2 regions of the Candidatus Enterococcus lowellii genome follow, and region 1 is predicted to be linked to the other one. Evidence: predicted binding sites of a transcription regulator. Region 1 holds the regulator's gene; the other holds the start of a gene.
What was found. The regulator CtsR, encoded in region 1, represses protease genes until heat stress. The targets are predictions, from matches to a motif close to TTGGTCAAAAAAGGTCAAANA.

Region 1 (15,338 bases):
TCATACGTAACGATTCTGCGTAACTCAAACTTTCTTTGGTTTCATCGTGATACGCAACATCACCAAATGTGTCTAATCCAAATAGAATCTTATTTTCATTCATTGTCATATCTCTAACCCCTTTTAATCTTTTCTTCCTTTAACTATAACTAATTTTTCAATAAAGCCAATAAATATGCTTACTAATTGTAAGTCAATCTCGGAATATTGTTCAAAACTAATCTTTTTTGTTAGACTAAAGACAAGATGGATGTTAGATTAGTCACTTAATTTAGGAGGAATTTGATATGCCTTGGAGTATGCAAGATTATCCGGCTTCAATGAAAAATCTAGAAAAGTTGACCAGAAAAAAAGCCATTGCAATTGGGAATGCTTTATTAGCAGATCATTATCCTGAAGAGCGTGCCATTCCAATTGCGATTAGTCAAGCAAAAAAATGGATAGCTGACGCAACCGAACAAGAACGACATGACTTTGCACAGGAAAAAAATCCGACGAAAACCGACAAACATGAGGCAAATCCAGAAAATGCACGATTATTAGACGCAGCCGTTACGGTGAAATACCAAGATAATGAATGGCTTGTTATTTCTGAAGGTGCGAAACGAGCAAGTGAACGTTTCGATACTAAAGAAGAAGCCATTAAACGTGGAAAAGAAATCGCTGATAACAAAGAGAGCCACTTGAAAATCTATAAAATGGACGGTAGTTTACAAAAAGAGCAATCGTTTGAATAAAAAAATCGCGTAACCTAATTATTTGGGTCACGCGATTTTTATTTATACGTTTTGCAACACTTTATCTGTCTTTGGTTCTTTTACGTTTAAGGTAATTGTTCCTTTTGACGCACCAATTGTTACTTGGTTGCCTAAATGTATTTGTCCAGAAAGTAAGGCTTCACTCAAGCGATCCTCTACTTCTTTTTGCAATGCACGACGGATTGGACGAGCACCGTATTCTGGATCAAAACCAGCTTTACCAATCACATCAAGTGCAGCTGGCGTGATTTTTAATTGAATGTCTTGTTCTGCCAAGCGTTTAATAATTGAACGGCTCATGATTTTCACAATCTCATGAATTTCGTCTTTATCTAATGAACGGAATACCACTGTTTCATCAATTCGATTTAAGAATTCTGGTCGGTAAGCTTTCTTCAACGCTTCTAAGATACGTTTTTGCATTGCGGTATAGTCTTTAGAAGCATCTACTACATTAAAGCCGACATTTTTCTCTTCACGTAATTCTGTGGCACCGATATTGGAAGTCATAATCAAAATTGTATTTCTAAAATCAACCCGACGACCTTTAGAATCGGTTAAATGTCCATCATCTAAAACTTGTAACAAAATATTAAAGACGTCTGGATGTGCTTTTTCAACTTCATCTAGCAAAATTACTGAATACGGTTTTGAACGAACTTTTTCAGTTAATTGTCCACCTTCATCATAGCCGACATAACCTGGAGGTGACCCAATTAAACGGCTTGTACTATATTTTTCCATAAACTCTGACATATCTACACGAATTAAGGCATCTTCGCTACCAAACATCGCTTCGGCTAAGGCTTTAGCTAATTCTGTTTTACCAACACCAGTTGGACCTAAGAACATAAAGGAGCCGATTGGACGATTCGGATCTTTCAAACCACTACGTGCACGGCGAATGGAACGAGAAACAGCTTGTACTGCTTCATCTTGACCTACCACACGTTGATGTAAGATTTTTTCTAAATCTAACAAGCGTTCACTTTCCTTTTTCTCCATTTGTTGTAATGGAACACCTGTCCATTGTGATACAACGGCTGCGACATCTTCTGCTGTCACGCTGTTTTCATAACCAGTGGCTTCTTTAACTTCTACAAAAGTTACTTCAGCCAAGTTTTGGCTAACTTCTTTTTCACGATGGCGTAAACGTGCGGCTGTTTCAAAATCTTGTTGACGAATGGCAGCTTCTTTTTCTTCTGCCAATTTCATTAATTCTTCTTGCAATAATGCCGCCTCAGAAACTTCATCTGCTTTATCCAAACGAACTTTTGCAGCTGATTCATCCATTAAATCAATCGCTTTATCTGGTAGTTGACGCGAATTAATGTAACGAACCGATAGTTGAACTGCTGCATGGAGCGCATCATCAGTAATTTCCACACCATGATGTTCTTCATAACGAGGGCGCAACCCTTTTAGAATTTCTTCTGCTTCTTCTGGAGTTGGTTCATCGACTTGTACTCGAGCAAAACGACGTTCAAGTGCTGAATCTTTTTCAATATATTTTTGATATTCATTTAACGTTGTTGCACCAATGGTTTGTAATTCACCACGGGCTAAGGCTGGTTTTAAAATATTCGATGCATCAATCGCACCTTCTGCTCCACCAGCACCAATTAATGTGTGTAATTCATCAATAAAGAGAATGATTTGACCATCTTGATAAATTTCATCAATGATTTTCTTCATGCGATCTTCAAATTCACCACGATATTTGGTACCTGCAACTAATGCACCCATGTCCAACATCATCAGACGTTTTTGCTGCATGTCTTTTGGTACTTCACCATTTACGATTTTTTGTGCTAAGCCTTCCGCAATGGCAGTTTTACCAACACCTGGTTCGCCGACTAAAACAGGATTGTTTTTGGTACGACGGCTAAGAATTTGAATCAAACGTTTGACTTCTTTGCTACGTCCGACTACAGGATCTAAGCGTTGTTCACGAGCTAATTTCGTTAAATCGCGAGCCAATGAATCTAAGGTTGGTGTCCCTTCTTGTTGCGGTTGTTGACGTTGTTGCGGGCGACGTCGGCTTGCATTGCTTTTTGATTGTACGCCCATTTTTTTCTTCAATAGTTGGCGCATTTTTGCCAAGCTCATTCCTAAATTCAACATAATACGTGACGCTAAAATTTCTTCATCACGTAATAAACCGAGGAGTAAGTGCTCCGTGCCAATTTGTTGGGCACCCAAACGTTTTGCTTCATCGCCAGCATAGGCAAAAATTTGTCTTGCTCGTGGAGAATAGGGTAAAAAGCCCCCTGTTGGATATTCTTTCATTGAACCATAACCGGTTAAATGTTCGATTTCTTCCCGAATATCATTTTCATTTACACGCATTTCGCGCAATGTTTTGCCGGCAATGCCATCTTGCTCGATAATTAATGCTAATAAAATATGTTCTGAACCTACAGATTGATGTTTAAAGTATTTTGCTTCTTCTTGAGCAATGGCCAGCACCGCTTTTGCTCGTTGTGTAAATAGTTCATCCATCGCACTCACTCCTTATCTTCATAACTTAATCGTTCTAAAATCCCGTGCATAATTGACGCACGAATGATATTTTCTTCCGCTGATTTTCCTAAAACGGCTTTGCTAATTGTCGTCAGTAATAAATTACCTTCTCGTTTTGACAGAATACCTTCTTCGTATAACTTCTGAATAATTGATACCGCATCTTTTTCAGAGATTGTTTTATCAAATAATTGATTGACTTGTTCTAAAAAATGATGATAATTCGCAATTTGAATTTTCTCAATTCGAATATAGCCTCCACCACCACGTTTACTCTCAACCGCATACCCACGTTGAATAGTAAAGCGAGTATTGATGACATAATTGATTTGCGAAGGTACACAGTTAAATAAATCTGCCATCTCTGCACGACGAATTTCTATCATTTCACTTTCCTCAAGAATCTTCTTCAAATATGCTTCGATTAAATCAGAAGTATTTTGATGACCCATTTAAACGCGACCTCCCTTGACTAATATTGACCTTAATTATAGCGAATTTTCAGAAGTTTGAAAAGAAGAAGGACTCTAAAGAAAAAAGGATAAAACAAAAGTTTAAACTTTCGCTTTATCCTTGCCCTTATTATTCATCTGTGGATGTTTCGCCAGTTACATTTGAACTCTCAGAAGTTGTCGTCTCACTGCTTTCTGAGTCAGAGCTAGAAGAACCATCGTCTTCTTTCCCGCTAGAAATAATTAGATGAACTGTCTCGTCTTTTTCTACAGAGGTTCCTGCAGAAGGATCCATTGAGATTACCCGTCCTTTATCTACAGAATCACTATATTCTTCTGATGTGGATACAGAAAGGTCTTGGTTTTCTAATAAAGATTTTGCAGCCGATTCAGTCATATCTGTCACATCTGGTAAATCAATTGTTTCAGGTGGCTCTGGACCTTTACTAATTTCTAACGTAATGGTCACATCTCCTGGTGAAATATCTGAACCAGCTTCTGGTGATTGTTTGACAATAGTGCCTTCCTCATTGTTGCTATAGACTTCACTAATATGCACTGAGTTATTGCCTAAACCAGAAGCATCTAGTTCACTTCGGGCATTGGTTTCTGTGTAACCAATTAAGTTAGGCATCTTCACTGTTTCTGGCCCTTTACTGATTGTCAACGTAATCTCTGTTTCTCCAGGAATAATATCAGCATTGGCTTCTGGTGTTTGCTTGATAACTAGACCTGCACTCATGTCACTAAATTCTTCGACAATCGTTACTGAATTATTCCCTAGACCATAATTCGTCAACTCTGCACGAGCATCACGCTCTCCATAACCGTATAAATTCGGCATCATGACAGGTTCTGCTCCTTTGCTGACAGTTAATTCAACTTCTGTCTCTTTAGGAACAACTTCTTCACCTTCTGAAGGGGTTTGGTCCATAATTTCATTAGCAGGTGTATCATTATCATAAACTTCTTCGATTGTTATTTGACTCTCGTCAAAACCAAGTTCTTTTAATTCTGCAATCACTTTATCTTTTTCTTGGCCAACGTAATCTTTCATTGCTACTTTTTTACTACCGGTACTAATATATAAGAGTACTTCTTTAGTTCGTTTAATAACCGCGCCTTCTTCAGGATCAGTCTTCACTACATGATTTTCAGGAATTTGATTACTTGGAAATTCTTTGGTTTCTGTGGCTACTTCAATTCCGGCGTCATGCAATGTTTCCCGTGCAGCCGCTTCTGTTAAACCTGCGACTTCTGGAATAGTTACTTGATTGCGCCCACCGCCAAATACTAAGTAATAAGTCAAACCCGCTACTGCTAAAAAGAGTAAGAGAGGTAAAAGCAACCAGCGTTTTCTTCTCTTTTTCTTCACCGGTACTTGCGGCTCTGGTTCTGGTATTTCTTTTTTAGGAGTCGGCATTTCTTTAAATGAATCCGGCATCGGCGTGTCTTCTGAAATAGGTGTTAAAATTTTGGTTTCATCCAACATCGCATGTGGTTCCCATAATGGTTCATTTAAGCGCTCTGGAGAAAGAGCTGTTTCAATGTCACGACGCATTTCATCGGCTTCTTTGTAACGATCACTTTGTTCTTTCGCAGTGGCTTTTAAGACAATGTTTTCAAGTGATTGCGGGACTTCTTTATCGTAAATACGAATCGATGGAATTTCATCTTGAAAATGTTTTAAAGCAATGGTTACTGCTGATTCACCATCAAATGGCACTCGACCTGTCAACATTTCGTACAAAATGATTCCAATAGCATAAATATCGGATTGATTCGTTGCCATGCTACCACGTGCTTGTTCAGGTGATAAATAGTGGACAGAACCAAGCATCGTATTGGTTTGCGTAATCGATGTTTCTGATAAAGCAATCGCAATCCCAAAGTCCGCAATTTTAACCACACCATCTTCGTTAATCAAAATATTTTGTGGTTTTAAATCACGATGAATAATCCGATGTTGATGTGCCAAAGCAACAGCTGAAAGAATTTGTTGCATAATATCCACAATTTCTGGATATGGAATAGGGTAGCGGGTTTGGATATAACGTTTTAAATCCATGCCTTTAACATATTCCATGACTAAATACTGCATATTGTCTTCTTCGCCTACATCATAGACAGAAACAATGTTAGGATGTACAAGTTCGGTTGCAGCTAGTGCTTCTCGCTGAAAACGACGAATAGCATCAGTGTCTTCTCGAAAGTCGTAGCGTAGGACTTTAACGGCTACTTCTCGATCTAAAATCAAGTCACGCGCTAAATAAACATTTGCCATGCCACCGCTACCGATATTACCTAAAATTAAATAACGACCGCTTAGTTTTTTCCCCGTCTCAATCATTGACTGACACCTCCAAGGTCCATCAATAATACCGTGATATTATCTACGCCACCACGCTCATTTGCAGCATCAATTAAACGTTCAATTGCTTCATCTAAGCAAGCGCTTGTTGCAATATATTCATAAATCAATTCTTCGCTGACCATATTTGTTAAGCCATCCGAGCATAAAATTAAGTAATCATTGTCAGCGATAAAATGCGTGGCAACATCCACTTCCACGGTTCCCGGCATTCCTACTGAACGAGTAACTACATTTCTGCGAGGATGATTAGCAGCCATTTCCAGCGTAATTTCCCCTGATTTTACCAAGGCATTCACTAGGGAATGATCTTCCGTTAGTTGAATTAGCTCATTTTCACGTAATAAATATGTTCGACTATCCCCTACGTGTGCCAAGGTAAACTGATCGTCTAAAATGACAACTGCTTCCAATGTCGTTCCCATTCCACTTAATTCAGGTGTAGCTTGTCCTCGTTGATAAATCGTTTCATTTTCAGCTTGAATGTGCTGAATTAGCCACTGGGCAGCTTTTTCACTATCTGAAATATCTGAGGCTTGCCATTTAGCGCCTATCTCTTCTACTGTATCGTGGCTGGCAACATCCCCAGCTTGATGTCCACCCATGCCATCTGCTAATAATGCTAACGTATATCCTTTTTGATTGGTAAATACGGCAGCGTAATCTTGATTAGTATTACGCCTTTTTCCTACATCACTTTTATAACGAATCTCCATATTTTTCACCTCATCATTTTTTGCGTAAACAGCTGATAAAAAATCCATCTGTCATATACTGGTGCGGATAAATTGTCAGCATCTTGTTCTCAATACTTGGTTTTAACACATCATTCACTGGAATATCAACTAATGTGAATTCTGGATGCTTTTGTAAGAAACGATAAACGACTGCCTGATTTTCTTCTGGTGCAAATGTACACGTACTATAAACTAACAAACCATTAGATTTCAAGGTAGGGGCGACACTTTCTAAAATGGCCAATTGAATCTCAGGTAATTTTTCAAAATCAGCTGGTTTTTTATTGTATTTAATATCCGGTTTGCGACGCATTAGTCCTAGACCTGAACATGGAGCATCCACTAAAATACGGTCAAATGTTTCTGACGAAAATTCTTCGGCTACCTTGCGAGCATCTAATTCTAACGCACGTACTACATCGGCAACGTGAAGACGTTCTGCATTTTCTTCAATTAAAGCTACTTTATGACGATGGATATCTAATGAAGTCACCATCCCACCTTTTTGTGCTTCTAAAAAGGTAGCAATATGTGTCGTTTTTCCACCAGGAGCTGCACAAGCATCTAACACTTGGTGGTTTGCTTCGATTTGCAAGGCTGGTGCTACTAGCATGGAACTTTCATCTTGAACAGTTAACACGCCTTCTTTAAATAAACGACTCCCAGCAATAAAGCCTTTTTCTGCAATGATGCCATACGGTGAAACACTGCTGACTTTTGCCTCGATACCTTCTTCAATTAATACTTGAACCACTTCTTGACGCGTCATTTTGCGAGTGTCCACCCGACAACTCACATGACTGGCTTCAAATAGAGATAAGCCTAACTGACGAGTACTTTCTTCGCCAATTTCTTTCACTAATTTTTCAACTAACCATTTAGGCATACTAATTTCTGTCGCTAAACGATCGATTGGGTCTTTAATCGTGGTTAATTCAGGTATTCCTTGACGTTGCACATTGCGTAAGACGCCATTTACAAATTTCCCAATTCCAATGTTCCCGCGCACTTTTGCAATTTCAACTGCTTCGTTTAAAACAGCATGACTGGGAACTTTGTCTAAATAAAGTAATTGATATAAAGAAAGCTGTAATAATAATTTCACCCAATCATCCACTTTTTTCGCTTTAGCAATAAACGGTTGTAGATAAAATGAAAGTAATAATTGACGACTAACTGTGCCATATACTAATTCAGTGAGTAAACGACTATCTTTTTCATTTAATTGACCTCTATTAATACTCTCACGCAATAATAAATTTGAATAAGCGCCCCCTTTTTGTACACGCTCTAATGCATCTAGCGCGACAAAACGGACGGTCTTTTTGACATTGTTTTTCATGTTACTTCACCTGTTGCCCAACTGCGACTTGTTGCCCACTACCATTTAAAAAAGCACTAATAAGTTGTTTGCCTTTGCCAGCTGGTTGTAACTCATTAATCGCTAATACTGTCTGCTTACCACAAGCAATCCAAAGCTCTTTTTTACTACGATGGATAATTGTTCCAGGTTCAGCCTCGGTTGTTTCATCCAAAGGGGTAACTGACCATAATTTCCAGCGTTGGTCTTCATACATTGTAAACGCAATGGGCCATGGACGCATACCACGAACTTGACAGTCAATTTCTGTGGCAGTTTTATGCCAATCAACAGCTTCTTGCTCACGAGTAATATTAGGTGAAAATGTCACTTGTTCTTCATCTTGCGGAATTGGTTTTAACGTTCCATCCAAAATTTTTGGTAAGGTCTCTAATAACAACTCTTTTCCCAATAAACTCAATTTATCAAACATCATTCCTACGTCATCTTGATGAGTGATTGGTAGACTAGCTTGAGAATAAATGCCACCTGCATCCATTTTTTTAATCATTTCCATAATCGTTACGCCAGTTTCTTTTTCACCATTCATAATCGAGTAATGCACAGGTGCACCTCCACGATATTTAGGCAGTAATGACGCATGGACATTAATTGCGCCATGAGTTGGAATTTGTAATAAACGTTCTGGTAAAAATTGACCAAAGGCTGCCGTAACAATCAAATCTGGTTGTAATTCATCAATTTTTTCCATTTCGGGTGAACCTGAAATTTTCTCAGGTTGTAAAACCGGAATAGCTAAACGGACAGCTGCTTCTTTTATAGGTGTGGGCGTAATGATTTTTTTACGTCCAACAGGGCGATCTGGTTGGGTAACTACTGCTACCACTTCATAGCCATGCTCCACAAGTCCTTCTAAGATTGGTACTGAAAATTGGGGGGTACCCATAAATACAATTTTAGTCATGGTCATGCTCCTCTACATAAGCTTCTAATTCTTCTTCGGGAATTCGATCAATCATCGTATCAATAAATAATTTACCGTTCAAATGGTCAATTTCATGTTGAAACGCACGCGCTAAATAGCCAAACGCTTGAACTTCCATTTCAATTCCTTCACGGTCATAATAACGGACAGTAACTTCTTCAGCACGTTCCACCGTTCCATACATATGCGGAATGCTTAAACAACCTTCAACATCGATATCGCTGCCTTTTGCTTCGACGATTTCTGGATTAATTAGTTCAAATAACTCACCCTCTTCAACTTCCACTACGGCTACTTGAATATTTTTACCAATTTGTGGGGCAGCAATCCCAATACCATCATGTGCTAACATTGTTTCATACATATCTTCTAGTAACTGCACTAATTCATCCGTCACCACCGTAATCGGTTCGCATGGCTGGCGGAGCTTTTCATCAGGGTTAATAATAATAGGATATCGCATAATTTCTCCTTTAGTTTAAATAAAATTAAGTGGTTCATTGTCAATTGATACATAAAGATTTTTACGCTGATCTTTTTGGCTTTCTTCCAAAATTTCACGCAACAAGCCTTGCAGCAAGGGTTCTCTTTTATATTTGATAATAAGTTGGTAATGGTAACGATTTTTCACTCGTGCCACACCACTAGGAATGGGGCCTAATAAAATACTTTGCGGACTCAATGTTTGTCTAACCTGTTGTGCAATTTGAAACATTTTTTTGGCAACCACTTGTTCTTCAGGATGGCTACAAGAAATTTTCACTGTAAAATAATACGGTGGATACCCGCTTTGATGACGCATTTGCATTTCTTTTTGATAGAACTGTTCGTAGTCTTGGGCTTGCGCCAATACAATGGCATGATGGTCGGGATTGAAGGTCTGAATGATGACTTCTCCTGCTTTTTCAGCACGACCAGCACGACCACTCACTTGCGTTAACAATTGAAAGGTTCGCTCACTCGAACGAAAATCAGGTAAATTCAATGCCGTATCCGCATTTAACACACCCACCAACGTAATATTAGGAAAATCGAGCCCTTTGGCAATCATCTGTGTTCCTAGCAAGATATCTGCCTTTTGTTCTCCAAACGTTTGTAGTATCTTCTCATGAGCACCTTTGCGACGAGTCGTATCAACATCCATCCGGACGATACGTGCTTCTGGAAAAAGAGCTTGCAATTCTTCTTCAACTTTTTGTGTTCCCGTACCATAATAGCGAATCTTATTACCACCACAATCCGGGCAACGATGTGGAATCGCTTCTTCATGTCCGCAATAATGGCAGCGCATCGTTTTCGTATCCATATGTAAAGTTAAAGAAATATCACAGTTCGGACAAGGCAGAACATACCCACAATCACGACACATAACAAAAGAAGAATATCCTCGACGATTTAATAACAAGACAATTTGTTCTTTTTTTGCTAAACGATCGGTAATTTTCTCTTGTAAAATTCGAGAAAACGTACTGGTATTTTTTTGCACAAATTCATCTTTTAAATCCACTACTTGCACGCTTGGCAATGTCGCATTTGGATTTGCTCGTTGACTCAAATGTAACAGGTGATAGACCTTTTTTTGTGCCCGAGCACGTGATTCCAAAGAAGGGGTGGCGCTACCTAAGATTACCGGACAGTGATGGTATTTCCCACGCCAAATGGCTAAATCACGCGCATGATACCGCGGAGCTTCCTCTTGCTTATAGGAAGCTTCATGTTCTTCATCAATAATAATCACACCGATATTTTCCAAAGGGGCAAAGATAGCTGAACGTGCTCCAACCACTACTTGCGCTTCTTTTCGTTCGATTTTACGCCATTCATCGTATTTCTCACCATAAGATAAGCCACTGTGTAAGACTGCTACAGCTTCGCCAAAACGACTCTTAAAACGTTCAACCATTTGAGGCGTCAACGCAATTTCTGGCACCAGCATCATCGCCGTTTTACCTTGAGCTAATAAAGAAGCTATAGTTTGCAAATAAACTTCTGTCTTCCCACTTCCAGTGATTCCTTCTAATAGGAAAACATCAGACTTCTCCTGCGTGGCTGAAGATAAAATCGTCTCTACGGCTTGTTGTTGCTCATTATTTAAAGCCAACGAATGGGTCTGTTCGAATGTGCGATGCTTGTAAGGATCTCGATAAGCTTCGACCTCTTCGAAGACTAACCAACCATTATCAACTCCTTGATTTAAAATCGAAGTTGTCAGTCCCTGTTCTTTATAAAACGAAATGGGTTGGGTTGGATGCTCTACCAATAATTCGACTAGCTGTTTTTGACGTTTCGCTGTTTTTTTGATGGTCTCTATCACGCTTGAAAGTCGGTCGGGATTAATCAAACTTTTCACATAACGAATGGTTTTTACTTTATTTTTATTTTTTACAACGTACTGAAGCTCAACAACATTTTCGGCACGTAATTTTTTGAATTGATTTAATAAGCCGAGTGATTCTACTTCTTGCCAAGCGAGTGATTCACTCTCTGAAAAATACGTATGAATCGGATGATTTCGGTCGATTAACACGAAATTTTTTTGATATTCTGCTTTCATAACACTAGGTAGCATCGTTTGAAAACAGGTAATTTTAAATGCAAAAGTGGTTTCTTTCATATAATCAGCTAATTGCAGTAATTCCTGATTTAACACTGGAGCTAAATCCAAGGTACGAATAATCGGTTTTAAGGTGGTTTCCGCTTCTGTATCTAATAACCCAGTCACAAACCCTTGAATATGACGATCCGAATTACCAAATGGTACCTCGACGCGCATGCCAACTTCAATGACTTCTGCTAGTTTATCTGGTACAAAATAAGTAAAGGGTTGATCTGTCTGCATTGTCGGTACATCGACAATGATTTCTGCTAGCAATGACCTCGTCCTCCCTTCATGGTTTCCTACATTTTACTAAACTTGACAAGTTTTGTCTGTAAAGCAAAAAAAATTTAACTTTTACAACCAAAAGGAGTCTGGAATATTTCTTTTCCAGACCCCACACTCATTATAATTTTTGTTCTTGGCGAATACGTGCTTCTAATTCTTTTTGTTCTTGTTCTTTTTGAGCACGACGTTCTTCTGCTTCCATTTTCAAACGTGCGCGTTTTACTTCTGGATGTGGATCACTGATAACTGTCTCAGCTTCGATTTCTTCTAATGCTTGACCCACGCTTTTTACTGAGTCAAAATTATCTAAGGTCGCTTGTGCGCCAGCGTCTAATTCATGCGCACGTTTACTAGCTAAAATAACTAATGAATATTTTGAATTCACACGATCCAACAATGAATCGATTGATGGTTTTAACATCATTATTTCTACAACTCCTCTAACATTTTTCTATATTTTCCAATTACGCGTTCTACGCGGAAGTGTTCGCTTGAAATGATATCTTTAATTCGTTGTACGGCTAAAGGAACTTCATCATTGACTACGGCATAATCATACAAGGCCATCATTTCAATTTCCTCACGAGCAATCCGCATACGTTCATCAATAACTTCGATTGAGTCAGTCCCACGTCCAGTAATTCTTGAACGTAATTCTGTTAAATCTGGTGGTGTTAAGAAAATAAACACTCCATCTGGCACTTTCTCTTTTACTTGTAAGGCACCTTGTACTTCGATTTCTAAGAAAACGTCTTTTCCTTCGTCTAGTGTTTTTTGCACATAAGACAATGGCGTACCATAATAATTTCCTACATATTCTGCATACTCTAGCATTTCACCAGCAGCAATTAGTTCTTCAAATTCTTCATGACTGCGGAAATAATAATCCACACCCTCTACTTCTCCGATACGTTTTTTACGTGTTGTCATTGAAATAGAATATTGAAAATCGTTATCTTCACTATCAAATATTGCTTTACGTACTGTTCCCTTACCAACGCCGGAAGGTCCAGATAATACGATTAATAATCCTCGCTCTGTCATATTGACGTCCTTTCACTGTTCGATTTGCTTAACGTCTATTTTGCACTTTTTTTCAACAACTTTCAAGAATTACTTTATTATAACGAGAATTTTATTAAAAAACTACTTAAATGCCCGTATAATCGAGTGATTTGACTATTCCCTTACTCCACATTTTGCACTTGCTCGCGAATTTTTTCAATAATTGTTTTCATTTGAACGACTGCATTTTTAATAACAATTGGACTTGATTTCGAACCAATGGTATTGACTTCCCGATTCATCTCTTGAATCAGAAAATCTAATTCACGACCCACTGGTTTGTCTGATTGAAGCATGGTTGCCATTGATGCTAGATGAATCGTCATTCGGTCTAATTCTTCATGAATATCGCCACGCTCCAATAAGATAGCCATTTCGGTCAACAAACGGTCTTGATCAATTGTGGCACCCAACCAGTCCGTTAATTTCTTCTCAAATTTCTCTTTATAATCTGCTTCGTATACGTCAACGAATGCCGATAATTCCACAATTTTTTGTTGCAATGCGTGGCTATTTTCTGCTAAGATTTGTTGAATTCCAGCACCTTCCACTTCACGACTAGCATTGTTGGCTTCTGCGGCTTCTTTAATCGCAGCCAGTACTGAAACTTCTAAATCTTGGTCTTCTGTTTGCTTTTCTTGAATATCGATAAATTCTTGATGATTAATTAAACGTTTTAAAATGGATTTTGCAGGCAAGTCTGTATCAAAACGTGCATGCGCTTCTGTTTGCATATTTGTGACTAATTCTTCCATTAAGTCCCAATGGATAGCCACTTCTTTATGGCTGTCACCTTTTTCTTTTAACGTGATATAAACTTCTACTCGTCCACGTTGTAAGGTTTCTTTAATCGTTTGACGAATTGCTTGTTCGTAGGTATTTAATTGACGCGGATTGCGTAATTGAATATCTAAAAAACGATGATTCACACTTTTTATTTCTACTTCAATTTGATAATGTTCTGACTCACACCGTGCTTTTCCAAAGCCTGTCATACTTTTCATTGCCAAAAAACTCCTTTACATTGATGTTAGGGTTTGTTTCAATGCCGCAAATTCTTCGTTGGATAACGCAACCCCTTTACCCATTTTTTCATGACCGGGGCTCCAATCACGCAAATCAAATTTTGGTGCTCGTCCATTCCAGCTCACCAAATTTAGTTCTTTTCGCCAACCTTTTGGATTTTCTGACAACACGGCGATTTCTTCAACGATTTCATAGGAAAACTCACTTGCCATTTCACATGCCTCTTTTCTAGGTTCATTTCTTTTATTGTAACGTATTTGTTGGATCGTGTACAAATTCTGTTGTCTCTAACAAATACACTAAAAACTTTGCTGTCACTAACATCACAGGTGCCAATGAAGCAATTTGTTGAGGAACTGCTTTGTTTTCTTTGATGATTTGATATAAATGGGACAGTTGATTTTTTTCAGATAATACAAAACGCTGTGTATGATGCGTCGCTACCCATTCAGTAATGGATAAGGTCCCAATTGCTAGCCGTTCCTGATTGAATGTCTGTTGCATTTTTTCTAAAAATAGTTCTTTAGTATAAACATGCGTGGCTTCTAAGCCAAAAAAGCGCCCAGCTAGCTCTACTAAAATCAGACCTCCTTGTTCAAAGGGAGCTTTATGATGGTAAAGTTTACTCACTTTTTTCCAAAAATCCGGGCGTTTCATTAAAGTTAAATACAGTGGGTCATTTTGTAAATAACGCAAAAATGCTCGCCATTCTTTTTTCCACGCCGTAGCTAACGTAAAGGTATACCAATAACCGTTAAATTGTTCGAAAGCTTTCATCGTTTCCAAGTATCCTAAACGATAATTGCTTTCCGAACGATTGCTATCAAAAACCAAAAGATTGCCCAATGACCATGGCGAACAATAATTGACTACCGCTACTTCTTCTGGAATCGTCAGTTTTTTGGCAATTCCTGGACCTTTAATGTCCACACAAATACATTCTGTTGCGCCATGAGCTAAAGCAACATCTATCGGTAAATTATTACGATAACCGCCATCAACGTATTGTTCTTGATCGATTTCCATCGGGACCATGCCTGGATAAAAAGAAGCTGAGGCCGTTAACCATTTTAATTCCTCTAATCCATTTGTTATATCATAGTGATGAACAACTTCTTGTAGGGACGGAAAACGTGTCGTACAGACAAATAATGGGATTTGGCTTTGCTGCATTTTTTCTTCATCAAACGTTTGCATCAATAAATCTTGTAAAGGC
Region 2 (15,338 bases), 1.3 Mb from region 1:
AAAAGAACGTTTAGAATTTGCGGTGATGGTTTTAGGAGATAAAGGTTATCCAAAGCATAATAAAGAAATTGCTGAACTTAAAGGATTTTATGAATAAAAATATCCAAACTATAGGAGATGATGTACAATCTCTCCATAGTTTGGATATTTTTTCTTTATTCTACAGGTAACGCTTTAGGAATCGATATTTCAATAAACTCATTGTCTTCAATAATGGTTATATCTTTATCAGAGTACAATTCAGAAGGAATCTTAGCTAAAAAGTGTTTTTTGATTTCTTCGATTTCTTCTGGATGGATTTTCCTCTTATTATTTACAATTAAAATTTCATTATGGAGCGGTGCTTCAGTATAAATAACAGTGGTATTACCAGCAGTGAAAACTTTAACTAATGAAGCATCGGTATTCTCGAGTTGTTGTTTGACTAATCGAGAGTGGCTGTTTGTTACATTTACCAACTTCATATCGCTCACCTCACATTCTCTTGTCTATAGGATAATTATATTTTCTTTTCAAAGAAATAGAAAGTATTATCTCTTAAAAAATTAAAAAAAGTTGGTCAAAAAATGATATTTGACCAACTTTTTTTTAGATAGTAAATCTAGTTTATTCTTTTTCATCGACGACAACGTTTTTTGTTGCGATAATTACTTTACCCTCATCATTTAAAGTTGCTTCAAGTGAATGTTCGGTTGGATGATCGAGGTAGAATTCGGCAATCCCATCTTCAATTTGTTCTTGGATTGTTCGACGTAGTGGACGAGCACCCATTGCTGGATCAAAGCCCAGTTCTACGAGTTTTTCTTTCACTTCTGGTGTGACATCGATGTGTAAATGTTGTTGTTCTAACATGCCATTTACTTCATCTAACATCAACGCAACAATTTTCAATAGATTTTCTTTACTCAACGCTTTGAATTCAATGATACCGTCAAAACGGTTCAAGAATTCTGGTGTGAAATAATGATGCAATTGATTTAAGACAGAACGAGTGATGCCTTCTCGAGCAGCGCCAAAACCTACATTGGCTTCTACTTTGCCTGACCCAGCGTTACTTGTCATAATGATTAATGTGTCTTTGAAGCTGACTGTGCGTCCTTGAGCATCTGTCAAACGTCCATCATCTAAGATTTGTAAGAACATGTGCAATACATCCGGATGAGCTTTTTCTACTTCATCTAATAAAATGAGACTATACGGATTACGGCGCACTTTTTCAGTTAATTGTCCAGCTTCTTCATAACCAACATAACCAGGAGGGGAACCAATTAATTTAGAAATACTATGTTTTTCCATATATTCCGACATGTCAAAACGAATCATTGAATCTTCTGAACCAAACATTTCATAAGCTAGTTGTTTGGCAAGTTCTGTTTTTCCGACACCGGTTGGACCTACAAATAAGAAAGAGCCAATCGGACGATTTTTCTTGCCAAGACCGACACGATTGCGACGAATCGCTTTGGCTACTTTATCAATTGCTTCATCTTGACCAATCACATGTTCTTTTAAGTCAATGGCTAAGTTTTTCAATTGGGCTTGTTCTTTTTCTTTTAGTTCACCGACTGGAATACCTGTCCGCTCTTCAACGATTTGTTCCATAGTTTTTTCATCGATTACAGGTGTTTCTTCTTCAGTAATTTGACGTTCTTTCATTTTTTGTAATTTATTGATTTGGTCTCGATAATAAGCTGCTTTTTCAAAATCTTCTTCCTGAGAAGCTAGTTGTTTTTGTTGTTGGGCATCTGCTAATTTTTTATCGATAACTTTTGGATCAACAAATTGAATAGTTAAGTTTTCTTTTGAACCAGATTCATCTAATAAATCGATTGCTTTATCTGGTAAGAAACGGTCTTGGATATAACGATTTGAAAGAACAGCCGCAGCACGGATTGCTTCATCTGTATATTTTACATGATGATAATCTTCATAACGTGGTTGGAGACCTTTTAAAATGGTAACTGTTTCTTCAACAGATGGTTCGTCCACACGAACAGGCTGCATTCTACGTTCTAACGCAGCATCTTTTTCAATGATACGATATTCACTAAGTGTAGTCGCGCCTACCATTTGTATTTCGCCACGAGCTAATGCTGGTTTCAAAATATTACCGGCATCCAAGTTACCATCCCCAGCACTACCAGCACCTACGATTTCATGCACTTCATCAATAAATAGGATAATATTTTCCGCTTGCTTAATTTCTTCAATTAGTTTTTGGACGCGTTCTTCAAATTGACCACGGATACCTGTTCCTTGAACTAATGAAGCAACATCTAGACGAATTACTTCTTTATCCAAAAGTTTTTGAGGAACATCACCATCGACGATTTTTTGTGCCAATCCTTCAACAACAGCTGTTTTACCGACACCTGGTTCACCGATTAATACCGGATTGTTTTTTGTTCGTCGATTGAGAATTTCAATGACACGTTTAATTTCTGAATCGCGACCAACAACAGGATCGATTTCACCATCTCGAGCTTGTTGCGTAATATTAATACCATATTCACCTAAAATTCCAGGTGTATTGTTGATAGGTGGTTGCCCACCATTAAAATTATTTTGATTTCCACCTGCTTGGGTAGGAGGCGTCTGATTATAGGAAGGAGTTCCTTGTTGCATTTGTTGAGACATTTGTCTAAACAAATCATCTAGACTACCAAAGCCAAATGGATCTTGAGGCATCGCATTTGTTGTTTGTTGACCTTTAATTTTTTGATAACAACTTTGACAATAATCAATTTGTTTTCTTTGTCCGCCGACATTTGCATATAAATGAATTGTCGCTTCGTTTTTTCCACAGTTTTGGCAAAGCATAGTGTCTCACGACCTTTCATACAGTTTTGTCTTTTGTAGTGAGTAATCAGGAAAAGAAGGGCAATTAATCCATTGACCAACTTTGACCTTTAACACTATTATACAATCTTTTTAATGATGTGCAAGTATTTGAATTTGCAGTTTTCTTAAAAAGAATTATAATTTTTAAGGTAGAAGAATTACAATTAAATAAAGGAGCTTAACTATGGAAAACAACCCTTATGTTGATTTATTAGATAAATTGCAAAATGGAGAGATTGAAGAAATTGTAATAGAAAGAGACGATTTTTTTTTGTTTCGTGAAGTGTGGATTAATCGAGAAGACCGCACATCCTTTGTTGGGGAAGCTGGTTTAAATGGGAAAATAATTTATCGCTATGAAATGGATGCGAAATAAAAAGTAATTTTCGTAAGTATTTGATGATTTATTTGGGAAAACGGTTGTCTAACTAACAAAAAAATGGTAATCTTAACAATTGAAAGGGTGGTTAAATTCTGTCTGTTAGACAAGAGTTGACAAAAGTAAGCCCTCACAAAAAATTTAGATATCACTAAAGGAGATTGATAATATGGAAAAGAAAGATTTTCACGTAATTGCTGAGACAGGAATTCACGCACGTCCAGCGACTTTATTAGTTCAAACAGCGAGCAAATTTAACTCTGATGTTAACTTAGAGTACAAAGGTAAATCAGTTAACCTTAAATCAATCATGGGCGTTATGTCTTTAGGCGTTGGTCAAGGTTCTGACGTTACAATTACTGCAGAAGGTGCTGACGAAAAAGAAGCAATTGCTGCTATCGTTGAAACAATGCAAAAGGAAGGATTGTCTGAATAATGGTTGAAATGCTAAAGGGAATTGCGGCAAGTGATGGCGTAGCAGTTGCGAAGGCATACCTATTAGTTCAACCTGACTTAACTTTTACAAAAGTTACAGTTGAAGACATATCTGCTGAAGAAGCTCGTCTAGATGATGCACTAGCTAAATCTACTGAAGAATTAAAACAAATTCGTGATAAAGCTGCTCAAGCTTTAGGCGAAGAAGAAGCGCAAGTATTTGACGCTCATTTAATGGTTCTTAGCGATCCAGAAATGATTGGTCAAATTAAGCAAAATATTTCAGACAATAAAGTTAATGCTGAATCTGCGTTAAAAGAAGTTACAGACATGTACATTGGCATGTTTGAAGCAATGGAAGATAATGCTTATATGCAAGAGCGTGCTGCGGATATCCGTGACGTTGCGAAGCGTGTATTAGCACATTTATTGCAAGTAACTTTACCTAATCCATCTATGATTAATGAAGAAGTTGTTGTGATTGCACATGACTTAACACCGAGTGATACAGCGCAATTAGATCGTAATTTCGTTAAAGCATTCGTAACTAATATTGGTGGACGTACTTCTCACTCAGCGATTATGGCTCGTTCTTTAGAGATTCCAGCAATTGTGGGGACAAAAGATATTACTGCAAAAGTAAAAGCAGGTGATATTATAGCTGTTAACGGTATCGAAGGCGATGTTATCGTCAATCCTACTGAAGAACAAGCTACAGAATTCCATAAAGCTGGAGAAGCTTTCGCTGCACAAAAAGCAGAATGGGAAAAACTTAAAAATGCCCAAACTGTTACAGCTGACGGTAAACACATTGAGCTAGCAGCAAACATTGGTACACCAAAAGATTTAACTGGTGTCCATAACAATGGTGCTGAAGCTGTTGGACTTTATCGTACAGAATTTTTATACATGGATGCTCCAGATTTCCCATCTGAAGAAGACCAATATGTAGCTTACAAAGCGGTATTGGAAGGCATGGATGGTAAACCTGTAGTTGTTCGTACAATGGATATCGGTGGCGATAAAGAACTACCATATCTACAATTACCACATGAAATGAACCCATTCTTGGGATACCGTGCATTACGTATCAGTTTATCTGAATTAGGCGATGGCATGTTCCGTACACAATTACGTGCATTGTTACGTGCTTCTGTTCATGGACAATTACGTATCATGTTCCCAATGGTTGCAACGCTGAAAGAATTCCGCGCTGCTAAAAAAATGTATGACGAAGAACGTCAAAAATTAGTTGACGAAGGTATCGCAGTTGCTGATGGTATCCAAGTAGGTATCATGATTGAAATCCCTGCAGCAGCCGTTTTAGCTGACCGTTTTGCTAAAGAAGTTGACTTCTTCAGTATTGGAACAAATGACTTGATTCAATACACAATGGCAGCAGACCGTATGAACGAACAAGTTTCTTACTTGTATCAACCATATAACCCATCAATTTTACGTTTAATTAAAAACGTGGTTGATTCAGCACACGCTGAAGGTAAATGGGCTGGTATGTGTGGAGAAATGGCCGGCGATCAAATGGCTGTTCCATTATTAATGGGGATTGGTTTAGATGAGTTCTCAATGAGCGCAACATCTATTCTAAAAACTCGTAGCTTAATGAAACGTTTAGACACTACTAAAATGCAAGAACTTGCAAATCGTGCGCTTAAAGATTGCGACACAATGGAAGAAGTCGTTGCTTTAGTTGAAGAATACGTTGCTGAATAAGCATTAAAAAATTAATTTTAAACATCCTGTCTTTAGAGATGGGATGTTTTTTTATTTCTCAGCCTTTAGACTGGTTTTTAAATAATCAATTGATAGAAATAAAAAAACATGTAATAATTAAAACAACAACTAAATAAGAAAGAGTGGATAATAAGATGAAAAAAGCTGGAGTAAATAAAACCGGTACAAACAAAGCTATTAAAACAAGTCTGACGGCAGTTGTGGTATTAGGAGCGGTGATTGCAGGGGCTTTTGTTTTTTTTGAAAAGATTGAAAACGGTTATGTTGGGGTGCGTTATTCTATTAATGGCGGTGTACGTGACGAAACCTTAGGACAAGGAATTAAATTTGTAGGATTGGATAAAGTAACACAATATCCAATTCGCTTACAAACAATTCAAGCAGAAAGTGTTTCAATTGCCACATCAGATGGTAAAAAGACCTCTGTAAATATTAAATATGATTATAAAATCGATCCGACTAAAACATCAGCAATGTATAAAGAATTTGGTAACATTACTTCAGAAGATATTGAAGAAGGCTGGTTAAAATCAAAATTACAAAAAGAAGCAAGAGAAGTTTATTCTCAATATACTATTTTAGATATTTTATCTGGTAAATCTTCTGAAGCAGAAGGAAATTTATTAGCGAATTTTTCTAAGTCAGTTGAAACAAAAGGATTTGTTGTGGAAGATGTAACGGTAGGGGTTCCTGAAATTGATGCAGAAACACAAAAATCAATTGATGCGATTGTATTATCTGGGCAAGAAAACGAAAAAGCTAAATTAGATGCTGAAACAAAGAAAACTCAAGCAGATGCTAAAGCTTATGAAATTACTAAACAAGCCGAAGCCGAGGCAGAAGCAAATAAAAAAATTGCTGAATCTGTAACTGAAAATCTAATTAAATATGAAGAAGCACAAGCTCGCAAAGAACATGGCTGGGTTACAGTCAATGGTGCGAATGCTGTTGTGACAGATGGTGAGTAGATATGTTTTTCTTTATTTTTAGAATATTATTAATTGTATTAGCTGCTGTTGCCATCTATTCTTTAATAGTAGAATTAAAGAAAAAGAAAAGAGAAGATAAAAAGAAAAATATTTCTGACAAAACAGATGATGATAGCTGGAGTGAATTTTAAATATGAAAGAGTGATAGGTCTTATTTTAGGTCTATCACTTTTTTGTTATAAGGATTAGCGAAGTATGGAGTGACCAATAATTTGTATTGAAATTGCAAAAAGAATCTAATGAAATTGCCGTTAGACTCTTTTTGCATAAGAAAGTGTTAAATTAATAGTTCTTTATATAAACGCAACACATTTTGATGAAAAATCTTTTCAATTTCTGAGGTAGTAAATCCAGCTTTTTGAAAAGCATCATAAATAGTAGGGAAAATGGTTGCATCAGGTAATTCATGGCTAACTGGAATCCCATCAAAATCAGAACCAAAACCAATAACATCAATTCCACCAATATTCTTCATATGAATAGCATGTGTCACTAACTGATTAATAAGTGGTAATTTTTGTTGTCGGGTTCTTAAAAAATCTTCAGAAAAATTCAAGCCAATCACACCACCACGGTCAGCAATTTTTTTGATTAGCGAATCAGGTAAATTACGAAAGTGCGGGAAACATGCTCGAGCGTTAGAATGACTGGCTACAAAAGGTGCGGTGGTATGTGTCAGAACGTCTTCAACTAATTGATCCGATCCATGTGAAACGTCAATAATCATACCTAATTCGTTCATTGCCTGTGCAATCTCAATGCCTCTTTTGGTTAATCCTTGTTGAGATGAAAGTGTCTGTGTTTCAGAATTCCAATAACGTGCGTTAGGAAAACCAATCTCATTGGTATAGTTCCAAGTTAAAGTCAGCATGCGGACACCTAATTGATAAAATTCAGCTAACTTTTCGACATTGCCTTCAAGAGGTGCACCTTCTTCCATTGTTAATAAGGCACTTAAGATATGCTGCTGATCGTTCTGAATGATTTCTTCATAACGAGTCACAGGTCGAATGATTTGAGAATATTGTTCCATTTGCTGATAAAAGCAATTAATCATTGCTTTAGCTGTTTGATAGGGAGAGTCTTCAGCTTCTTTGTCTAAAAAAATAGCAAAATTTTGTAATAAATAATCACCTTGTCTCATTTTTTCTAAATCAATTTGTAAATTATTTTCAGCTAAATTGGCAGTTGAAGTGAAAATTCGCATAATTGTATCGCAGTGCATATCGATAACTTTCAAGTAAAACACCTCCAAAATGTATATTCACCGTATCATGAATTGTTAAAATAAACTAGTTATTTTTATAAAAATTCATGAAAATAAACGAACAGTTTTGTAATACTAAAAATAAAAAGCTTGAATTGACAGTCTTTTGAAAGTAAAGTGTAAAAATAGTCTGGAAACTAAGACTATAGTTGGAGTATTCTAAGGTGGGGCTATGATATACTGAATAATAAACATAACAAGGGAGGAGACTTTTTTGAAAGTACTTCTTTATTTTGAAGGAGAACGAATGCTGGAAAAATCTGGTATCGGTCGCGCCTTTGAACATCAAAAAAAAGCATTAACATGTGCAGGCGTCGATTATACAATAAATGCTAACGATGATTATGATATTTTACACATTAATACGTATGGCTTTAAAAGTCGTCAGATGATTCGTCGTACTAAAAAAAATGGTAAAAAAGTCGTGTATCACGCACATTCAAATGCTGAAGATTTTCGAAATTCGTTTATTGGGTCAAATCAAGTGGCTTCATTATATAAAAAATATTTAATTTATTTGTATTCTCATAGTGACCATTTAATTACACCAACTGTTTATGCTAAAAAAATTTTAGAAGGCTATGGTATTCGTCGACCAATTAGTGTGGTTTCTAACGGCATTGATTTAGATAAATATCAAGTAAGTAAAAAGAAAGAAGAAAAGTTTCGAGCATTCTTTCAATTGGATCCAGAACAAAAAGTGATTATTTCTGTAGGTTTATATTTCCATCGCAAAGGCTTGACTGATTTTATCGAAATTGCTAAACAGTTGCCTCAATATACCTTTATTTGGTTTGGGCATACTCCGATGTATACCATTCCAAAAGATATTCGGGAGATTGTTAAAGGAAATCACCCTGACAATGTAATTTTTCCAGGATATATTAAGGGAGAAATTATTGAAGGGGCGTATTCCAATGCTGATTTATTTTTCTTTCCTTCCTATGAAGAGACAGAAGGAATTGTAGTATTAGAAGCATTAGCAAGTCATCAAAATGTGCTTGTTCGAGATATCCCTGTATATGAAGGTTGGTTAAAAAAAGATTATAATGCTTATATGGGAACAACGAATGCAGAATTTTGTCAAAAAATTGAAGAAATTGTTGAGAAACAAGTGCCAGATTTAACGAAAGCTGGCTATGAAACAGCACAATCAAAAAGTATTCAGCAAATAGGAACAGAATTAAAAAAAGTCTATGAAACTGTGCTGAAGGGGAGTGCAGTAGACAGTCGGAGTTTGGAGGGAATGTCGTGAAGATTGGGTTCTTTACAGACACTTACTTGCCTCAAGTAAGTGGTGTTGCTACATCTATTCGGACACTAAAAGATGAATTGGAAAAAATGGGACACGAGGTATTTATTTTTACGACCACGGATCCTAATGCACCGGAATTTGAAGAAGGAATTATTCGAATGCCTAGTGTACCTTTTATTTCATTTAAAGATCGCCGAATTGTTGTACGTGGCATGTGGTATGCCTATTTGATTGCCAAAGAATTAGAGTTGGATTTAATTCATACCCACACAGAGTTCGGTGCCGGTCTTTTAGGTAAGATGGTGGGTAAAAAAATGCGTATACCAGTTATTCATACGTATCACACTATGTATGAAGATTATCTACATTATATTGCAAAGGGAAAAGTTGTTCGTCCAGTCCATGTAAAATATTTTTCTCGATTGTTTGCCAATCACTCAACTGGTGTAGTTTGTCCAAGCGAACGTGTAATTGAAAAGCTAGAAAGCTATGGCGTCGTAGCACCAATGCGAATTATTCCGACAGGGATTGAAATTGAGAAGTTTAAACGACCTGATATTACAGAAGAAATGAAACAAGACTTGCGTACAGCATTGGGCATTACAGAAAAAGAATTGATGGTATTATCGTTAAGCCGTATATCTTATGAAAAAAATATTCAAGCAATTATTCAAGGTTTACCAGAAGTACTCGCTGTTTTGCCGAATGTCCGAATGGTTATTGTAGGGAAAGGTCCGTATAAAGAAGAATTAGAAGAACTAGTTACCGAAAAAGGTTTAATGGAATATGTTCAATTTGTTGGTGAGGTACCAAATGATGAAGTGGCCTTATATTATCAAGCTGCAAATTATTTCGTTAGTGCATCAACCTCAGAAACACAAGGATTGACCTATACTGAAGCAATGGCAGCAGGGACACAAATGGTTGTTGAAGGTAATGATTATTTGAACACATTAATTAGCGATGCCTCATTTGGTGTCACATTTGAAAAAGATGAAGATTTTGCTTCTTGTTTTATTGAGTATGTTCAAGCGGGTATTCAGAAAAATCAAGAAATATTAGATCAAAAAATGTATGAAATTTCTGCCGAATATTTTGGAAAAGCTATAATTGAATTTTATAACGATATGATTACTTTTTATGAAGAAAATCATTCAGAAAATGAATTGACGGAAACGATGGATAAATTGAAAACACGTTTACGATCATTTAAAGGAACTTCAGAATAAATTATATTCAAGTTCACGTTTTTAGCGTATACTAAAAACGTGAACTTTTTTTGAGGGGGAATCGACATGAAAATTGGATTTATCGGAACAGGTGTCATGGGACATGCGATTGTAGAACATTTAATAGCGGCAGGTCATGATATAACTGTCTACAATCGAACAAAAAGTAAAACTGATGATCTAATAGCAAAAGGTGCTACGTGGCAAGATTCACCAAAAGCAGTAACAAAAGGAAGTGAATTGATTTTCACGATGGTAGGCTATCCACACGATGTTGAAGAAACCTATTATCATGCTGTCACAGGGATTTTTGCCACCGATGTGAAGGGAAAAATTTTAGTTGATTTAACAACAAGTACACCTTCTTTAGCTGTTAAAATTGCCCAAACTGCAAATGAAAACGGGGCAGAAAGTTTAGATGCACCAGTATCTGGTGGCGATTTAGGCGCAAAAAATGGAACACTAACAATTATGGCTGGCGGTTCAGAAGCCGCTTATCAAAATGTCCTACCTGTTTTTGAACAATTTGGTAAAACATGTATGTTGCATGGAGGCTCTGGAAAGGGGCAGCATGCTAAAATGGCCAATCAAATTATGATTGCTGGTACTATGACCGGGATGACAGAGATGCTTGTTTATGCAAATCAAGCAGGATTGGACTTGTCTAAAATATTGGATACCTTAGCTGGTGGAAGTGCAGCTAACTGGTCAATGATTAATTATAGCCCACGCATTTTGGCAGAAAATTATTCCCCAGGCTTTTTTGTAAAACATTTTGTTAAAGATTTGAAAATTGCTTTAGATGAAGCAAATAACATGGGAATCGACTTGCCAAGTACAACTTTGGCTGAACAACTCTATGAAAAACTAGAAAAGGCTGGTTATGGAGACGATGGGACACAAGCATTAATTAAACTTTGGTGGCAAGATGGGAAAAAATCTTAAAATTTAAAAAAATTTTGCAAAAACAATGCACGTAACCCAGTCATTTGATACAATGTAACAGAAATGAAAAAAGGGAGGGACTACGAATGAAAAGTTCGCAATTAGTCGCTATCATCAAACGTCTTGAAGCTATGATTGAAGCGCAAGACAGTGAGGTACAAGTTCGTCGTTTTGAAAAAGAAGGCGTTGAAAAATGTATCGTCACTTATGACAACTCGACAGAGACCTTTGAATTAACGGAAGCTGAATCTAATCAGCCGTATCAATTTGATAATGTTGATATTGTTGCAATGGAAATTTACGATTTAATTCAATAGTAAAAAGACGTCTAAAAAGGAAAAAGCGAAATGCTAGCCCTTTTTAGATGTCTTTTTCATATAATTCATTAAAATTAGTAAGGGGTCAATGGTTGTTTTCGTTAAGCTGAAAGGTTTTACTCTGCTTTCAATTGGTTGAAATGCTTCATTTAATGAGAGAATTTGCGTATGAATGATTTGACCAAAAGAAATTTGATAATATTTATTTGTTGTTTCAGTTAACGGTAGTGAAAAAATAAGTTTTTTTTGTTGTGAAAAACGCACGAGTTCTTTGTTTTGTAAGAAAAAATAGTTTAATATGTTAAGCTGTTCGGTTAGAGCTTGAGCGAGTTCAAAGTGTAAGTGTTCAGATAAATAAGAAATTCGTTGTTCCATCCAAGGAAGATAGCTTTGCTCAGTCCCTTGAAAAAAAGCGGTAATTTCATTTAACCGTTGATTTAATGGGATTTTTTGCATTTCAGGTAATTGTTTAATCAAAGCATGCATTGTAATGTGGTTGACCCAAGGCATTTGATAAATTTCACTCAGAACTTGACTTACTATCGGAATTTTTTTATATTGTCGAAAAGGGCCTAGACTATTTGAAGAAACCATTGAATTGATTTCAATACCCTTTGGAGAAACTGTCACATAACTATAACGTAACGAATGATTCATTTGTTGGTTATACAATGGATGATACGTTTGAATTAATTGGCACTCAAGTAATAAGGCATCAAGTTCGGTATCCACTTGGATAATATCAAAATCATGAATATTAAAAACCATGCGCAGCACTTTTTTTGAGTGCTGGCTATTTTTTTGAAAGTAAGAGCGGACACGTTGTTTTAAATTTTTGGCTTTTCCAACGTAAATAATCTCATCATATTGGTCTTTCATGAGATAAATTCCAGGTGTGGTTGGTAAAATCTTTACTTTTTCTTTTAAATTAGCCAATAGTTGATTTCACGCCATTTCTATAAGGAGATTTGACTCGAAGATAGCAGAAAATTCAAATTAAAACAAGTGGAAATAAAGTTATTAAGGTATTTTTTTAATAAATATGGTAAAATTGTTTTGAAAATCAAAGTATTTGAAAGGGGAATATTTTTTATATTTACAGAAAATAAGATGGAAATTTAAAAAAAACTGAAAATACTCTTGCTTTTCTAAAAAATATGAATTATAGTTTGATTGTCAAATGATTTGATAATCAAAGTATTCGGATGGTGAAGCAATGAAACCAGATTTTGAAAGAATTAATAGCTTACTAGTGGATGTCTTTAATGACATTTTAGTAATCGAAGAATCAGAATTGAAAAAATCACGATTCAATGACCTTTCGATTACCGAAATGCACACAATCGAAGCGATTGGTATGTACAAAAAAAAGACAACTTCTGAAGTTGCAAAAGAACTTTCAATTACAGTGGGTACATTGACCATCGCGATTAACCGATTAGTGAAAAAAGGTTACGTTGAAAGAATTCGTAGCGAAGATGATCGACGAGTTGTCAAATTATCGTTGACAAAAAAAGGGAAATTATTGTATCGTGTGCATCAACATTTTCATAGTCAAATGATTAAAGAAATTTTGGTAAACATGGAAGAAGAGGAACAACATGCTTTATTAAAAGCGTTGGATAATCTTCATCAATTCTTACAAGAATATAAGTGAGCGTATGTATATGACAAATTTTGGACAGATTACTGCAACAGCCAGTTACGTGCCTGAAAAAATTGTAACGAACGATCAGTTGGCAGAAATCATGGACACAAGCGATGAATGGATTTATTCTCGCACAGGAATAAAAACACGACATATTGCGACAGACGAGAATACTTCTGATCTATGTATCCATGTTGCTAAGCAATTAGTACAAAAAAGCGGTACAGCTCCAGAGGAATTGGATTTTATTCTTGTTGCAACAATGTCCCCAGATTACAATTCACCTTCTGTGGCATGTATGGTGCAAGGGGCAATCGGTGCGACAAATGCGTTAGCGTTTGATTTAAGTGCAGCGTGTGCCGGCTTTGTCTATGCGTTGTCGATGGGTGAAAAAATGATTCGTACAGGTTCAAAAAAAGGATTAATTATTGGCGGCGAAGTACTTTCGAAAGTTTTAGACTGGCAAGATCGCTCAACAGCGGTATTGTTTGGTGACGGAGCAGGTGGTATTTTATTAGAAGCAACAGAACAACAACACCTCTTAAAAGAAAGCTTACATGCAGATGGTACAAGAGGCATGTCATTGACTTCTGGTTATCGTGCGATTAATAGTCCTTATGGATCAGTGAATACTAGTCAGAGTTCTTGTTTAACAATGGCTGGACGAGACATCTTTGATTTTGCGACACGTGACGTAGCAAAGGCAATTGATGAGCTTATTAGTGAAGAGAAAGAAGAAATTGATTATTTCTTACTTCATCAAGCAAATTCGCGTATTTTAGATAAAATTGCGCGGAAAATTAAAGTTCCTAGAGAGAAATTCTTACAAAATATGGATAAATATGGAAACACATCTGGAGCAACAATTCCGTTGTTATTAGATGAATCCATTGCCTCAGGAGTCTTAACATTAGGTAGCAACCAAAAAGTGGTACTTTCAGGTTTTGGTGGTGGGTTAACATGGGGAACCGTGTTGCTGACTTTGTAAACCTGTAGTCATATAAAATTAAAAATGTACAAAACAATTGGAGGAATATAAACATGGTATTCGAAAAAATTCAAGAAATCGTAGCAGAAGAATTAGGTAAAGATAAAGAAGAAATCAAATTAACTACAAACATCCAAGAAGATTTAGAAGCAGATAGCTTAGATTTATTCCAAATCATCAACGAAATTGAAGACGAATTTGACGTGAAAATCGAAGTTGAAGACGGCATCAAAACTGTTGAAGATTTAGTGAAATACGTAGAACAACAACAAGCTTAATTTTTAAGGCTGGGCCAAAAGCCTAGCCTTTCCTTTTATATAGAAAATCCAACGTTGAGTAGATATGAATCGAATACTTATCCTCAAATATCAACGGGAATTTAAAGGAGAGAAACATGAAGACAGCTTTTTTATTTAGTGGTCAAGGTGCACAATATGTTGGCATGGGACAAGAATTATTCGATCAGGAAGAAATTGTTCGTCAAACATTTGCTGAGGCGAGTGAAATCTTAGGCTACGATATGGCAGAATTATGTTTTACAGAAAATGAACGATTAAATCAAACAGAATATACTCAACCAGCGATTCTAACGGTTAGTGTGGCTTTTTGGCGTGTATTAGAAGCAAAAGGTTATCATGCAGATGCTGTTGCTGGATTAAGTTTAGGTGAATATACTGCTTTAGTAGCCAGTGGCGCATTAGACTTTAAAACAGCAGTTGCATTAGTTGCCAAACGCGGTTCATACATGGCAACTGCAGCACCACAAGGAACAGGTAAAATGGTAGCGATTATGAATGCACCTATTGAAACGATTGAAGAAGCGTGCAAACAAGCGAGTGAACAAGGAATTGTGTCACCAGCTAACTACAATACACCACAACAAATTGTCATTGGTGGAGAAGTTGCAGCAGTAGATCAAGCACTTGAGTTGTTAAAAGAAGCCGGTGTGAAACGAATGATTCCATTAAACGTTAGTGGTCCATTCCATACAGCTTTATTGAAGCCCGCCGCAGACAAGTTGAAAATTGCCTTAGAAGAGGTTTCTTTTAATGAAATGGCTGTTCCGGTTATTAGTAACACTACTGCTCAAGTAATGCAACAAAACGAAATTAAAGAGTTATTGGAACGTCAAGTGATGTCACCAGTTCGTTTTTTTGAAAGCGTAGCAACGTTAAAAGAATTGGGAATTGAACGTGTGATTGAGATTGGTCCAGGAAAAGTTCTTTCAGGTTTTATCAAAAAAATTGACAAAACATTAGTGATGTCTCGTGTAGAAGATGATAAGACGCTACA

Region 2: the regulator CtsR is predicted to act here: its motif matches at 2,890-2,910, upstream of DOK78_RS11745 (ATP-dependent Clp protease ATP-binding subunit).

What each region holds. Positions count from the first base shown of each region.
Region 1 covers NZ_CP147251.1:504,681-520,018, reverse strand. Annotated here, with positions in the region: gene DOK78_RS02475 (LLM class flavin-dependent oxidoreductase) at 1-109, opposite strand, end outside; gene DOK78_RS02470 (DUF2188 domain-containing protein) at 288-737, shown strand; gene DOK78_RS02465 (ATP-dependent Clp protease ATP-binding subunit) at 780-3,260, opposite strand; gene DOK78_RS02460 (CtsR family transcriptional regulator) at 3,266-3,733, opposite strand; gene pknB (Stk1 family PASTA domain-containing Ser/Thr kinase) at 3,864-6,083, opposite strand; gene DOK78_RS02450 (Stp1/IreP family PP2C-type Ser/Thr phosphatase) at 6,080-6,820, opposite strand; gene rsmB (16S rRNA (cytosine(967)-C(5))-methyltransferase RsmB) at 6,834-8,183, opposite strand; gene fmt (methionyl-tRNA formyltransferase) at 8,185-9,126, opposite strand; gene def (peptide deformylase) at 9,119-9,610, opposite strand; gene priA (primosomal protein N') at 9,626-11,986, opposite strand; gene rpoZ (DNA-directed RNA polymerase subunit omega) at 12,150-12,455, opposite strand; gene gmk (guanylate kinase) at 12,461-13,075, opposite strand; gene DOK78_RS02415 (YicC/YloC family endoribonuclease) at 13,219-14,100, opposite strand; gene DOK78_RS02410 (YdbC family protein) at 14,116-14,334, opposite strand; gene DOK78_RS02405 (patatin-like phospholipase family protein) at 14,366-15,338, opposite strand, start outside.
Region 2 covers NZ_CP147251.1:2,407,540-2,422,877, reverse strand. Annotated here, with positions in the region: gene DOK78_RS11755 (hypothetical protein) at 1-97, shown strand, start outside; gene DOK78_RS11750 (DUF1827 family protein) at 156-464, opposite strand; gene DOK78_RS11745 (ATP-dependent Clp protease ATP-binding subunit) at 607-2,820, opposite strand; gene DOK78_RS11740 (hypothetical protein) at 3,026-3,217, shown strand; gene DOK78_RS11735 (phosphocarrier protein HPr) at 3,390-3,656, shown strand; gene ptsP (phosphoenolpyruvate--protein phosphotransferase) at 3,656-5,386, shown strand; gene DOK78_RS11725 (SPFH domain-containing protein) at 5,542-6,375, shown strand; gene DOK78_RS11720 (hypothetical protein) at 6,378-6,527, shown strand; gene DOK78_RS11715 (dipeptidase) at 6,674-7,645, opposite strand; gene DOK78_RS11710 (glycosyltransferase) at 7,878-8,918, shown strand; gene DOK78_RS11705 (glycosyltransferase) at 8,915-10,147, shown strand; gene DOK78_RS11700 (NAD(P)-dependent oxidoreductase) at 10,214-11,092, shown strand; gene DOK78_RS11695 (YkuJ family protein) at 11,179-11,409, shown strand; gene DOK78_RS11690 (GIY-YIG nuclease family protein) at 11,443-12,288, opposite strand; gene DOK78_RS11685 (MarR family winged helix-turn-helix transcriptional regulator) at 12,626-13,066, shown strand; gene DOK78_RS11680 (beta-ketoacyl-ACP synthase III) at 13,077-14,045, shown strand; gene DOK78_RS11675 (acyl carrier protein) at 14,099-14,323, shown strand; gene fabD (ACP S-malonyltransferase) at 14,440-15,338, shown strand, end outside.